Regions from separate parts of the Alkalicoccus luteus genome, predicted to be linked through region 2. Evidence: riboswitches for the same ligand, from Rfam matches in the RefSeq annotation. Region 2 holds a riboswitch; the other holds the start of a gene.
The links. Region 2 has a riboswitch for S-adenosylmethionine ahead of ACSZLD_RS06780 (methionine biosynthesis PLP-dependent protein). Riboswitches for the same ligand answer to the same signal wherever they lie in the genome.
Positions count from the first base shown of each region.

Region 1 (5,662 bases), on a different contig from region 2:
AATATGGCCGCGAGGACCGGGTGTCGTGCCCTGTCCGGGAAGATCCCCCATGATCACATCGAATCCAATATCATTAAAGCGGCGGATCAGCCAATCATAGCGACGATGATATTCCCCCGCTCCGTGTACAATCACTACCGTTCCTTCCGCATTCTGATCCGTTTCCCATGTCCACATTCCTGCTGTCACTCCTTGATACGGTCGCTGCCGCAGTTGGTATTTTCTTCATCTTCGCTTTTTCTGACTTCCGCGTCAACAAAGAAGCTGTGCATCCCGGCTGTAAGTAAGGTACGATAAAGAAAATGATGGAAGGAGAGGAAGCCGTGATACATTATCCGTATGAAGGAAAAACACCAGACGTTCATGCCGGCGCCTATATTGCCGAAAACGCAGTCATTACTGGCGATGTGAAGATTCATGATGGTGCAAGCATTTGGTATCATACAGTGATCAGGGGCGATGTCGCTCCGACGATCATCGAACGAAACGTCAATATCCAGGATCAAAGCCTGCTTCATCAAAGTCCAGGGCTGCCGCTGCATATTCATGAAGGCGTCACCGTCGGCCACCAATGTATGCTGCACTCTTGCATAATTGAAAAAAACGCTCTGATTGGGATGGGAAGCACCGTTCTCGATGGAGCAGTCATCCGCGAAGGGGCTTTTATCGGCGCCGGCAGTCTCGTAACTCCAGGCACTGAAATTCCCCCTGGTAAGCTTGCACTTGGAAGACCTGCACGTGTCGTCCGTGATTTGACAGAAGAGGATCAGGCAGAAATGAAGCGGATTAGGGAAAGTTATGTGGAAAAAGGACGCACGTACAAAGCGATGCAGGAAAGCCGCTACCATCATTTCCCGGGAAATAGTCAGAGAGGAGATTGAACGATGCCATATGTAAACATTAAGGTAACGAAGGAACACGGCGGGTTAACGAAGGAACAAAAAGCAGATTTAATCGAGGGGGTAACCGGACTTCTAGAAGAGAAGCTGCAGAAAAACCCTGCTTCGACAGTGGTGATCATCGAGGAGATCGACATGGACAACTATGGACTCGGTGCCGAACAAATTTCAGAAAAACGAAAGCGGCAGTCGTAAAGCCGTTTCCGCACGCAAAAAAGCTGCCGGTTTCCTGATTGATTAGGCCGGCAGCTCTCTATTTGATTTCCATGACTGGCTCTCTCCTTCAGGCGGTGGTGGTTTTCTCGGTCATCAGCCGTTTCAAGCCCTTCACTTCCAAGTGCTGAAACGCTGTGTTTCCGGATAGATGAAGTTTAATCGTATCACGTTTTGGCTGTAAATCCTGATGAATATAAATGGTGCATCCTTCTACCTCATATTTAGCATAATGATCTTCCTTTGACGGCTCCTGAGGAATACAGTGAAAATCAACGAAAATTCGCTTGTTTTTGAACTCTCCCGGAAACGGAAAAACTTCTACCGTGCACGTCCCTCCCTGCTTTTGCAGCCATTCTCTTGTCCGCTTGTCAGCTTCAATCCTCATGATTGATTCCTCCTAATTACATCTAAGAAAACCCGCAGGCTCCAAGCGGTTGTAAGCCTGCAAAGTATCTTGTAACCCTCGCATTTCCTTTTTTATGGTACGTTAAAACGGGCAGTTTATGTGAAAATCTATGATTGTTTTTCTTTTCGCGTCTTCACAATAAGCAAGCGAAATTGTTGCGGTTTAATTCATACACCATTAGAAAAAAGCTGCACCGACGTCATATCGGTGCAGCGTTGATTCCTTTATTCTGCGGCTCATTATTTTCCGATGAGCTGCATCGCTTCTGCTTCCAGCGTTTCTGCTTTATCCGTTTTTTCCCACGGCAGTTCAATGTCTGTACGTCCAAAGTGGCCATAGGCAGCAGTTTGCTTGTAAATTGGACGGCGCAGATCCAGCATTTTAATAATGCCGGCCGGACGGAGGTCAAAGTTGTTCCGCACGACCTGGACAAGTACGTCTTCGGATACTTTTCCGGAATCAAACGTATCGATAGCGATGGAAACCGGCTGCGCTACGCCGATCGCATAGGCCAGCTGCACTTCACACTTATCGGCAAGTCCGGAAGCGACGATGTTTTTCGCCACATAGCGTGCGGCATAAGCCGCTGACCGGTCAACCTTCGTTGCGTCTTTTCCGGAGAACGCACCCCCGCCGTGTCTCGCATAGCCGCCGTACGTATCAACGATGATTTTACGTCCTGTCAGGCCTGCATCTCCCTGAGGCCCACCAATCACGAAGCGTCCTGTCGGATTGATGAAGTATTTCGTTTCTTCATCAAGCAGATCAGCTGAGACGACCGGTTTGATGACGTGCTCTGTCAGATCCTGTTTGATCTGCTCCAGCGTTATTTCAGGGTGATGCTGTGCGGAGATGACGATCGTATCTACCCGTAAAGGCTGCTGATTCTCATCGTATTCCACTGTAACCTGTACTTTCCCATCCGGTCGCAGATAGTCGACAATCTGTTCTTTTCGCACCTCTGTCAAGCGTCGAGCGAGCTTGTGAGAAAGGGAGATCGGCAGCGGCATCAGCTCCGGCGTCTGATTATCTGCATAGCCGAACATCAGCCCTTGGTCCCCTGCACCAATCGATTCAATTTCTTCATCTGTCATTTGACCTTCACGTGCTTCCAGTGCCTGGTCAACTCCGGCTGCAATATCAGCTGACTGTTCGTCAATGGACGTCAATACCGCACATGTTTCATAATCAAAGCCGTATTTTGCGCGTACATAGCCGATATCCTTCAGTGTTTCCCGCACAACTCGCGGAATGTCCACATAGGTAGACGTTGTAATTTCACCTGCAACGAGTACTAAACCGGTATTAACAGAAGTTTCACAGGCAACCCGAGCGTTCGGGTCGTGCGTCATAATTTCATCCAGAATAGAGTCTGAGATTTGATCACAGATTTTATCCGGGTGACCTTCCGTTACTGATTCTGATGTAAACAAACGTGTTTTTCCTGCCATGGTAGGAATCCTCCTCGAACAATATTACGGCACTCATTTTCCCAGCCATCAATCCCACAGATGAGGGCTGTCCGGTTACATAAACAAAAAACCTTCTCCGTTGAGGAGAAGGCTGTCTCGTTTCCTTTCACCTCTTATCGGTCAGAACACGATTCATGTGTTCTGCAGGTTGGCACCGTTCACCTTTTTTACTCAAGTGATGGTTGCCGGGCTTCGCAGGGCCTGTCCCTCCGCCAGCTCGGGATAAGAGTATCCGCTTTTGAGAATGATACCCAACATCGGTCCCAATGTCAACTGCCGGCTATCAGGAGTCACCATTATGTTCGAAGCTGTCCACTTCAGCTGTAAAGGTATGTACGTACACGTAAACAAATTTGATTGTAAAAATCTCTCCAAATCCATTGATTTCCTTAATTAGTATGTTATAAATAAAATATATGACATACTAATAGATGAGGGGGCGGATGATTGATGAGCATGATTTACGATGATCTCCGGCTTGCTTCCGTTTTGAAGCAAAAAAATGTACGAAAACAGCTTAGTGTATCGGCGCTGGTGGAAACTGCCATTAGAAAAGAAGAGGGGATGCTCTCAAGCTCGGGTGCATTTCGAGCCTTAACAGGTGAATTTACGGGACGGTCTCCTAAAGATCGGTTTATTGTAAAGGAAGCAGCGTCAACAGATGTGGACTGGAACGATATTAATCGTCCGGTAACGCCGGAGATTTTTGAAAAGCTGGAGCAGAAGGTGCTTGCTTATTTAGCCGAGCTGCCGGAGCTTTATGTCCGTGAAGCTGCTGCAGGTGCTGATGAGAATGCCAGACTCCCGATTACGGTCGTCAATGAGCTTGCCTGGCATCAGTTGTTTGCCATGCAGCTGTTCCTTCGTCCGGAAGAAATAGAGGGCGAAGCTTCCATGGAGCCATTCACTATCCTATCCGCCCCAGGGTTTCAGGCCGACCCCCATGTAGACGGCACGGAGTCAGAAGTATTCGTCATGATTTCATTCAGCCGCAGAAAGATTTTGATAGGCGGAACCGCGTACGCAGGGGAGATGAAAAAGTCGATCTTTTCTGTTATGAATTATTTGCTGCCGGAACTGAACGTGCTGCCGATGCACTGCTCGGCCAACGCCGATCATGAGGACCGTACCGCCTTGTTTTTCGGGCTTTCCGGTACTGGAAAAACGACGCTCTCTGCCGCCCCGGACCGGCTTCTGATCGGAGATGATGAACACGGTTGGTCAGACTCTGGTATTTTCAATATTGAGGGCGGGTGCTATGCAAAGTGTATCGGACTGGAACGTGAGAAAGAGCCTGAGATTTATCACGCCGTTACGTTCGGATCGGTACTGGAAAACGTTGTTCTGCAGGAGGATCGTTCTCCGGATTTCCACGACGGCTCCCTGACGGAAAACACGCGGGCAGCCTATCCGCTGACAGCTGTTCCGTCTGCTAAGCTACCAAGCACCGGCGGTCATCCTGATGTGATTTTGTTTCTTACAGCCGACGCAACCGGTGTTCTGCCTCCAATCAGCCGTCTGACACCTCAGCAGGCGATGTATCATTTCTTGTCCGGCTACACAAGCAAGCTGGCAGGCACTGAAAGAGGCGTCACCGTACCGCAGCCTGTTTTCTCGCCATGCTTCGGTGCCCCATTCCTGCCCCGCGAGGCTGCCTCATATGCGGAAATGCTCGGCGACCGTATGAAGAAGCATCGTACGGACGTCTACCTTGTGAATACGGGATGGACGGGCGGTCCTTGCGGCACTGGCCGGCGGATGGATTTGAAGTTTACCCGTGCTATGGTGAATGCAGCTGTCAAAGGTGACCTTGCCCGTACGGCTGTCATTACAGATCCTGTTTTTGGGCTTGATGTGCCGGCCAGCTGTCCGGGGGTTCCATCTGAAGTGCTTCAGCCGAGACTTGTTTGGGACAGCCTGGACGAATATGAACAGGCTGCGCTGGATCTTGCTGCAAAGTTCAAAGCAAATTTCACTCGATTCTCATCTACAACAGCTGACATTCTCCGCGGAGGACCAGTCGTATAGTGCAAAGAAGCCCGGGCCGCTGCAAACAGGCGGTCCGGGCTTCTTATGTGTGTTCCTGTCAGCTGGAAGCTGCGTTCAGAAAGCGCGCCTCAATTTCTTTCATACTGAGGGGAAGCACCTCATCTTTCATTATGAAGCTGTAGTTCTTTTTTTTCTTTGGCTGGTGCGGAAGGCGTTCCAGCAGCAGCGGTCCTTCGGTTTCAAAGTAGCTTTCTTTTTTCTCAAGTCGATCCACTTCTGCAAAATACACGTTCTTAATGACCGTTTCTGCTCTGCCTTCAACCATGTATTGCCCAACATAATGAAGCGTGGAAACGTGTCCGCCTGTCTCTTCATATACTTCTCTCACAGCCGCCTCGTCAGCCGATTCTCCAGGCTCCACTTTTCCGCCCGGGAACTCGATTCCTCTGGATGGATGCCTTGTCAGCAGCCAGCTGTCACGATAACGGCATACGACCCAGACATGTCTTGGATCGCCTGAAAACGGCGCGTTTTCTGTAGAATAGGTGACCGTATTTCGGTAGAAATCTTTAAACACATGTTCACTCATCTGTGACATCTCCTTCAGCCTCTGCCCGTCTGCGAATCCATTTGTATTCATCCGGCCTGTTCATGTTAAAAAAGGACTGGGTGATCGTTTC
Region 1 covers NZ_JBPZEY010000001.1:329,552-335,213, forward strand. Annotated here, with positions in the region: gene ACSZLD_RS01645 (alpha/beta fold hydrolase) at 1-177, opposite strand, end outside; gene ACSZLD_RS01650 (gamma carbonic anhydrase) at 324-881, shown strand; gene ACSZLD_RS01655 (tautomerase family protein) at 885-1,094, shown strand; gene ACSZLD_RS01660 (CC/Se motif family (seleno)protein) at 1,183-1,500, opposite strand; gene metK (methionine adenosyltransferase) at 1,761-2,972, opposite strand; SAM riboswitch class I at 3,104-3,222, opposite strand; gene pckA (phosphoenolpyruvate carboxykinase (ATP)) at 3,444-5,021, shown strand; gene ytkD (RNA deprotection pyrophosphohydrolase) at 5,080-5,571, opposite strand; gene mobA (molybdenum cofactor guanylyltransferase) at 5,564-5,662, opposite strand, start outside.
Region 1: linked by a shared signal. The riboswitch ahead of metK (methionine adenosyltransferase) and the one ahead of ACSZLD_RS06780 (methionine biosynthesis PLP-dependent protein) in region 2 are both predicted to bind S-adenosylmethionine.

Region 2 (5,662 bases):
TCTGTATACACGACAAGTCGTTCACGGTGGGTGCCAACATTGCGGTCAAATTCTCCAGTGCACGTAATTAAGTTTAAATTGCGCGACGCCGTGCCGCCAAAAACCTGGTCAACTGGTGCATCTTCATACGGATAACTCTCCATTGACTGTACAATAAAGGTCATCTGTTCACCGTCTTCGTCATACAAATGAATGCTGTCACCTGGCTCTAACTCTTTCAGGTCATAAAATACGGCCGGACCTTCATAGTCATCAACATGGCCTGCCAGAACCGAATTACCTTGCGCTCCTGGTTTGGCACCTCTGTTAAACCAGGCAACTGTTTCACCCTCATCCGGAACAGCCATTTGACCCTCTTCGTTCAATCCATACCCGTCCACGACCGCATCTACATCGATTGCGGGAATTTCAATGCGAACCGGTTCCATTCCGGAAGAAGTTCCACCAAGAACAGGTTGAATCGGCTCTGCCTCCTGAACGTCTTCAACTGTTTCTTCAGCTTGATTTTCTTCGGGATCGTTCTCTTCTTCGGAAACTGCATGTTCCTCAGGTTCGTTCGACTCGCTGCTGGATGCAGTTTCTGAATCTGGCGCATACTCGGCATCCGCGTCACCGGGTTCAGCCTCAACCTCTTCTGATACAGCGGGCTCCATTGGGCTCTCAGGGGACAACGAAGTTTCCGGAGAAGAGAAATTGTCCTCCCCGGAACCGGAACAGGCTCCGAGGAAGACAAGAAGACTTACCCAGTAAAGGTTACGCTTGTGGAGCAAAACGTCTGCGGAAGAATACTGCTGCAGCGAGAGCCCCTGCTGCAATTGTCAATGCAATCGGCATCAGGCTGGAAGACTGGGAAGCTCCGCCCATACCAGTTTGCGGCATATCAGATGGAGCAGCGTGTGCTTCGTCAGCGACGAGAACAACATCTAGCTCATCAGCATCTGCGCCTACTGCGTATGCAGAGTACACCATATCTGCTTCAAGCGTTGTACCGGAAAGGTCCAGAACAGCATCTTCCGTACCAGCTGCACGGATTTCCAGATCATACGTGTCTGGGTCAAGCTCGAGGTAGTCCGTTACTGCGAAGAATTCAGCACCTTCGAAAAGGGAATCTCCACCGACAAGCCCGACGTCAACAGCTGGTGCACCTGGAGACAGGTGGCCGACACGTATTTTCGTCATACCTTCTGTTACCGTGTTATCGTCAGCAAAAGCTTCAAGACGGAGGTTTTCAAGCGTGTCGACAGCAGCTACTGTGTAGTACATGCCGCCTTCGACTGTGAGTGTCTCTTCAATGACAGGATCTCCTTCGCCGCCTTCACCGGCTGGGAAAATCGCTACGTCGTGATCGCCTGCAGGAAGTTCAAGGTAGTCAGTGATATCCTGGAATGCTGCTCCTTCAACTGCTGCATCACCGTTCACATACACGTCTACTTCCGGAGCATCAGGAGAAGCATGGAATACCCTCACCATCGCGTTGTCGCCGTCATCCCCGTGACTGTCCGCAAATACAGGAGCTGCTGCGCTTCCAAACATAAGCATAGCAACGAAAACAATCATAAGCCATTTCAACTTTCTCAACCTCATCATCTCCTTGATCATTTTTGTATTGGTTGAATAACTTCTATACAATGTATGTAAAGAGATTGTTCAACCAACGTATAGACTATATATCCCGTTTGTACAAAAGGTAAACCAATAATCTGAAAACTTTTTTATGTTGCTAACAATGTCACGAAAGAAGCTGTGACGATCGTGACTATTTGGAATACGTGTCATTTAAAAAAGTTTTTATCTTCCATATAAGTAACAGTCACACAGAGATTATTTCTTTAAGGAGAACCGTTGCTTTATTGAAAAGACTCTATAAATGATTGATATCGGAATAAAGAAAGTACGCCTGCGGCACTTCCGTCCGGAAGGATCGACTCGTCACGCTCTTTTTTTCTTCAGGCCTGCGAAAAAGCTGGGAAGTTCATGCAGCTTGGTTCCTTCAATCAACCAAGGGCGTGAAATTAGTAAAATAGGATATACAGCTGAACGTGTTAGCATCATGACAACTTGTAAAGAAGGATGAATATCGTTGCAGTGCAGCAAGGACGTGCCTGAGCACATTCGTTTCTCTAAAATGTACAAAGTGAGCTAGACGCGAAAAATTTAGTCGTCATCATTCATTGACGTAAAAGACAGCGCTTCCAGCAGACTAAGTATTGCAATCGCTGCGATTTTCCCTTAGAATGAGGAATTATCACGTTAAACTAAATATTCTGACGAACTTTCTTATCAAGAGAGATGGAGGGACCGGCCCGTTGATATCTCAGCAACCAGCCTTTGGCAAGGTGCTAAATCCTGCAGTTTCCGAAACGGGGACTGTAAGATAAGAAGAAAAATCACGACACTTTCTTCTTTATCGCAGCCGGTAAAGAAGTTTTTTATATTTACAGACTCGTTACCAGACTCGTCAGTCTATAACCAGAGAAGGGAAGAGCGCAGCCATGACAGACCGGAAGTACTCACTGGAAACAAAGCTTGTACAAGCAGGGAACCGCAGCGATCAGACAACTGGAGCCGTTAATGCTCCCGTTTATTTTTCCACTGCCTACCGGCATGAAGGAATCGGCCAGTCCACCGGCTTCGATTATTCACGAACAGGAAATCCGACTCGCGCGGTGCTGGAGCAGTCCATTGCTGAGCTGGAAGGTGGCGTGAGAGGACTGGCCTGTGCATCGGGGATGGCCGCGGTACAAGTAGTCCTGTCCTTATTTGAACAGGGTGATGAAATTATTGCGACAAGCGATCTGTACGGCGGAACGTACCGTCTCTTTGAGAACGGCTGGACGAGATGGGGTATCACGTTTCATTATGCAGAGCCTGACCAGCCGGATTCCTTTGAGGCTAAAATCAACGAGCGCACGAAAGCGCTGTTTATCGAAACACCAACGAATCCGCTCATGCAGGAAGCCGATCTGGCTGTCTACGCAGCGCTTGCGAAGCGGCACGGTCTGCTTCTGATCGTGGACAATACGTTTTATACGCCGGTGATTCAGCGGCCTATAGATGAAGGGGCTGACATCGTTATTCACAGTGCCTCCAAGTATTTATCCGGACACAACGATGTCATTGCCGGGTTAATTGTCGCAGCAGATGAAAAAGTTGGAGAGGAGTTGTTCTATTATCATAACAGCATCGGAGCTGTACTTTCTCCGTTGGATTCGTGGCTCGTGATCCGCGGGATGAAAACGTTGCAGCTCCGGATGGATAAGCATACCGAAAACGCACGGATTATCGCTGACTTCCTGGAGAAGGAAGACCTCGTCACAGACGTTATTTATCCAGGAAGGGGCGGGATGCTATCCTTCCGGGTGGAGGATGAAGCGATGGTCAATCCGATCCTGCAAAACTTGTCGGTTATCTCATTCGCCGAGAGCCTCGGCGGAGTTGAGAGCCTTATGACGTATCCGGCTACGCAGACTCATGCAGATGTTCCGGAAGAAGTGCGTATGAAGCTTGGTGTCTGTAACAGGTTGCTCCGATTTTCGGTAGGCATCGAATCAGCTTCAGACCTGACAAACGATTTAAAAGCGGCATTTCAACAAGCAGCGCTGGAAAGGAAGATATAAACCATGACCCACTATTCTAAACAAACATCACTTTTGCATTCGCCTCATAAAACCGATCCGGTTACTGGTGCAGTAAGTGTGCCAGTACAACACGCTTCCACGTTTCACCAGCCTGATATTGAACAATTTGGTGACTATGATTATGCACGATCCGGCAATCCGACGCGTCAGGCTCTTGAAGAGACGATTGCCGGGCTTGAGAACGGCACTCATGGATTCGCCTTTGCTTCCGGAATGGCGGCTATTTCGACCACATTTATGCTTCTTTCCACTGGTGACCATCTGGTCATTACAGATGACGTGTACGGCGGCACCTTCCGTTTGACCACGAAGGTGCTTCATCGGCAGGGAATAGAGCATACATTTGTCGATATGACTGATCCTGAAGCAGTTAAAGCAGCGGTTAAGCCAAACACAAAAATGATTTTTATGGAAACACCGTCAAATCCGACGATGAATATTACGCCGATTCGTGAAATCGCTGAATTTGCAACAGACAACGGCATTTTGACGGCGCTTGATAATACATTTATGACGCCGGTTCTGCAGCGTCCGCTTGATCTTGGAGTCGATGTTGTACTGCACAGTGCAACTAAATTTATAGGCGGGCACAGTGACGTCGTTGCCGGACTCGCTGTCGTAAAAGATGCCGATTTGGCAGCAGAGCTGCAGTTTCTGCAGAACAGCTTCGGTGCGATTTTAGGTCCTCAGGACTGCTGGCTTGTCATGCGGGGGCTGAAAACACTGCATGCAAGAATGAGTGTGTCGGAACAGTCGGCGCATGAACTGGCAGCCTGGTTTTTAGAGCAGCCCGAAGTAGAGCACGTGTACTATCCCGGGCTCGAAACGCACCCTGGCTATGCAGTGAACAAAGAACAGTCAGAAGGAGCCGGTGCTGTTTTATCTTTCCGCCTGAAAGATAAAGAGGCCGTCCGCCGTTTCGTGGAGCACGTGGAAATTCCGGTGTTTGCAGTCAGCCTTGGTGCGGTGGAATCGATTCTTTCCTACCCGCGAACGATGTCCCACGCCGCGATGTCGGACGAAGAACGGCATGCGCGGGGCATACCGGATGGCTTGCTCCGTCTGTCCGTCGGACTGGAAAAGACAGAGGATCTGAAGCAGGATTTCGCCAACGCATTTGCTGCTGCCAGAAAGGAGGAGCAGGTATGACCCTGAAGGAAAAACTGAGTACAAGCCTCGTCATCGGTGACGGGGCCATGGGGACCCTGCTCTACCAGAAAGGAATTCAGGGCTGCTTTGAAGAGCTGAACGTATCTGATCCGGATCAGATTGAAGAAATTCACCGGCTTTACATCGAAGCTGGAGCAGATCTGATTCAAACAAATACCTACGCGGCGAATGCCTCCAAGCTGGCACGCTATCAGCTTTCCGACTGTGTGGAGGAGCTGAACCGGGCTGCTGTCACTATCGCAAGGAAAGCTGCGGCGGGTCGTGCCTATACAGTCGCAACAATTGGCGGTGTTGCGACGATGCATCAGGAAAAAACACCGCTGGACGAACGGTTATCCGTCCTGCGGGAGCAGGCGGATGTCCTGCTTGATACGGATGTGGACGGTTTTTTGTTAGAAACCTTTTATGATTTTGAGGAGCTGAAGCAGATTCTAACATATGTCCGGGCAAAGACCACACGGCCGGTCATTGCTCAAGCCACACTCGGTGATATCGGCGTGCTGCACACAGGAATGCCCCTGCAGCAGGCACTTGAAGAGCTCGAAGCACTTGGCGCTGACGTCTGTGGAATCAACTGCCGCATGGGACCTTATCATATGCTGCAGTCGCTGGAGGAGACAGCTACCTTAAGCAGGGCGGTATTGAGCGTTTATCCGAATGCAAGTCTGCCAAACGTCCGCGACGGGCGTTTTTCCTATCAATCCAATCCGTCGTATTTCGGCGACATGACGACCTCTCTGGCAGCGGAAGGAGCAGTCTTGATCGGAGGCTGCTGTGGAACGACACCTGAACACATTCGAGAAATCCGAAAAGCAGTGACAGAGCACGAATTGCAGCCGGTCACGAAAACAGAG
Region 2 covers NZ_JBPZEY010000004.1:101,438-107,099, reverse strand. Annotated here, with positions in the region: gene ACSZLD_RS06790 (class F sortase) at 1-671, opposite strand, end outside; gene ACSZLD_RS06785 (DUF4397 domain-containing protein) at 754-1,584, opposite strand; SAM riboswitch class I at 2,275-2,381, shown strand; gene ACSZLD_RS06780 (methionine biosynthesis PLP-dependent protein) at 2,493-3,617, shown strand; gene metC (cystathionine beta-lyase) at 3,621-4,787, shown strand; gene ACSZLD_RS06770 (bifunctional homocysteine S-methyltransferase/methylenetetrahydrofolate reductase) at 4,784-5,662, shown strand, end outside.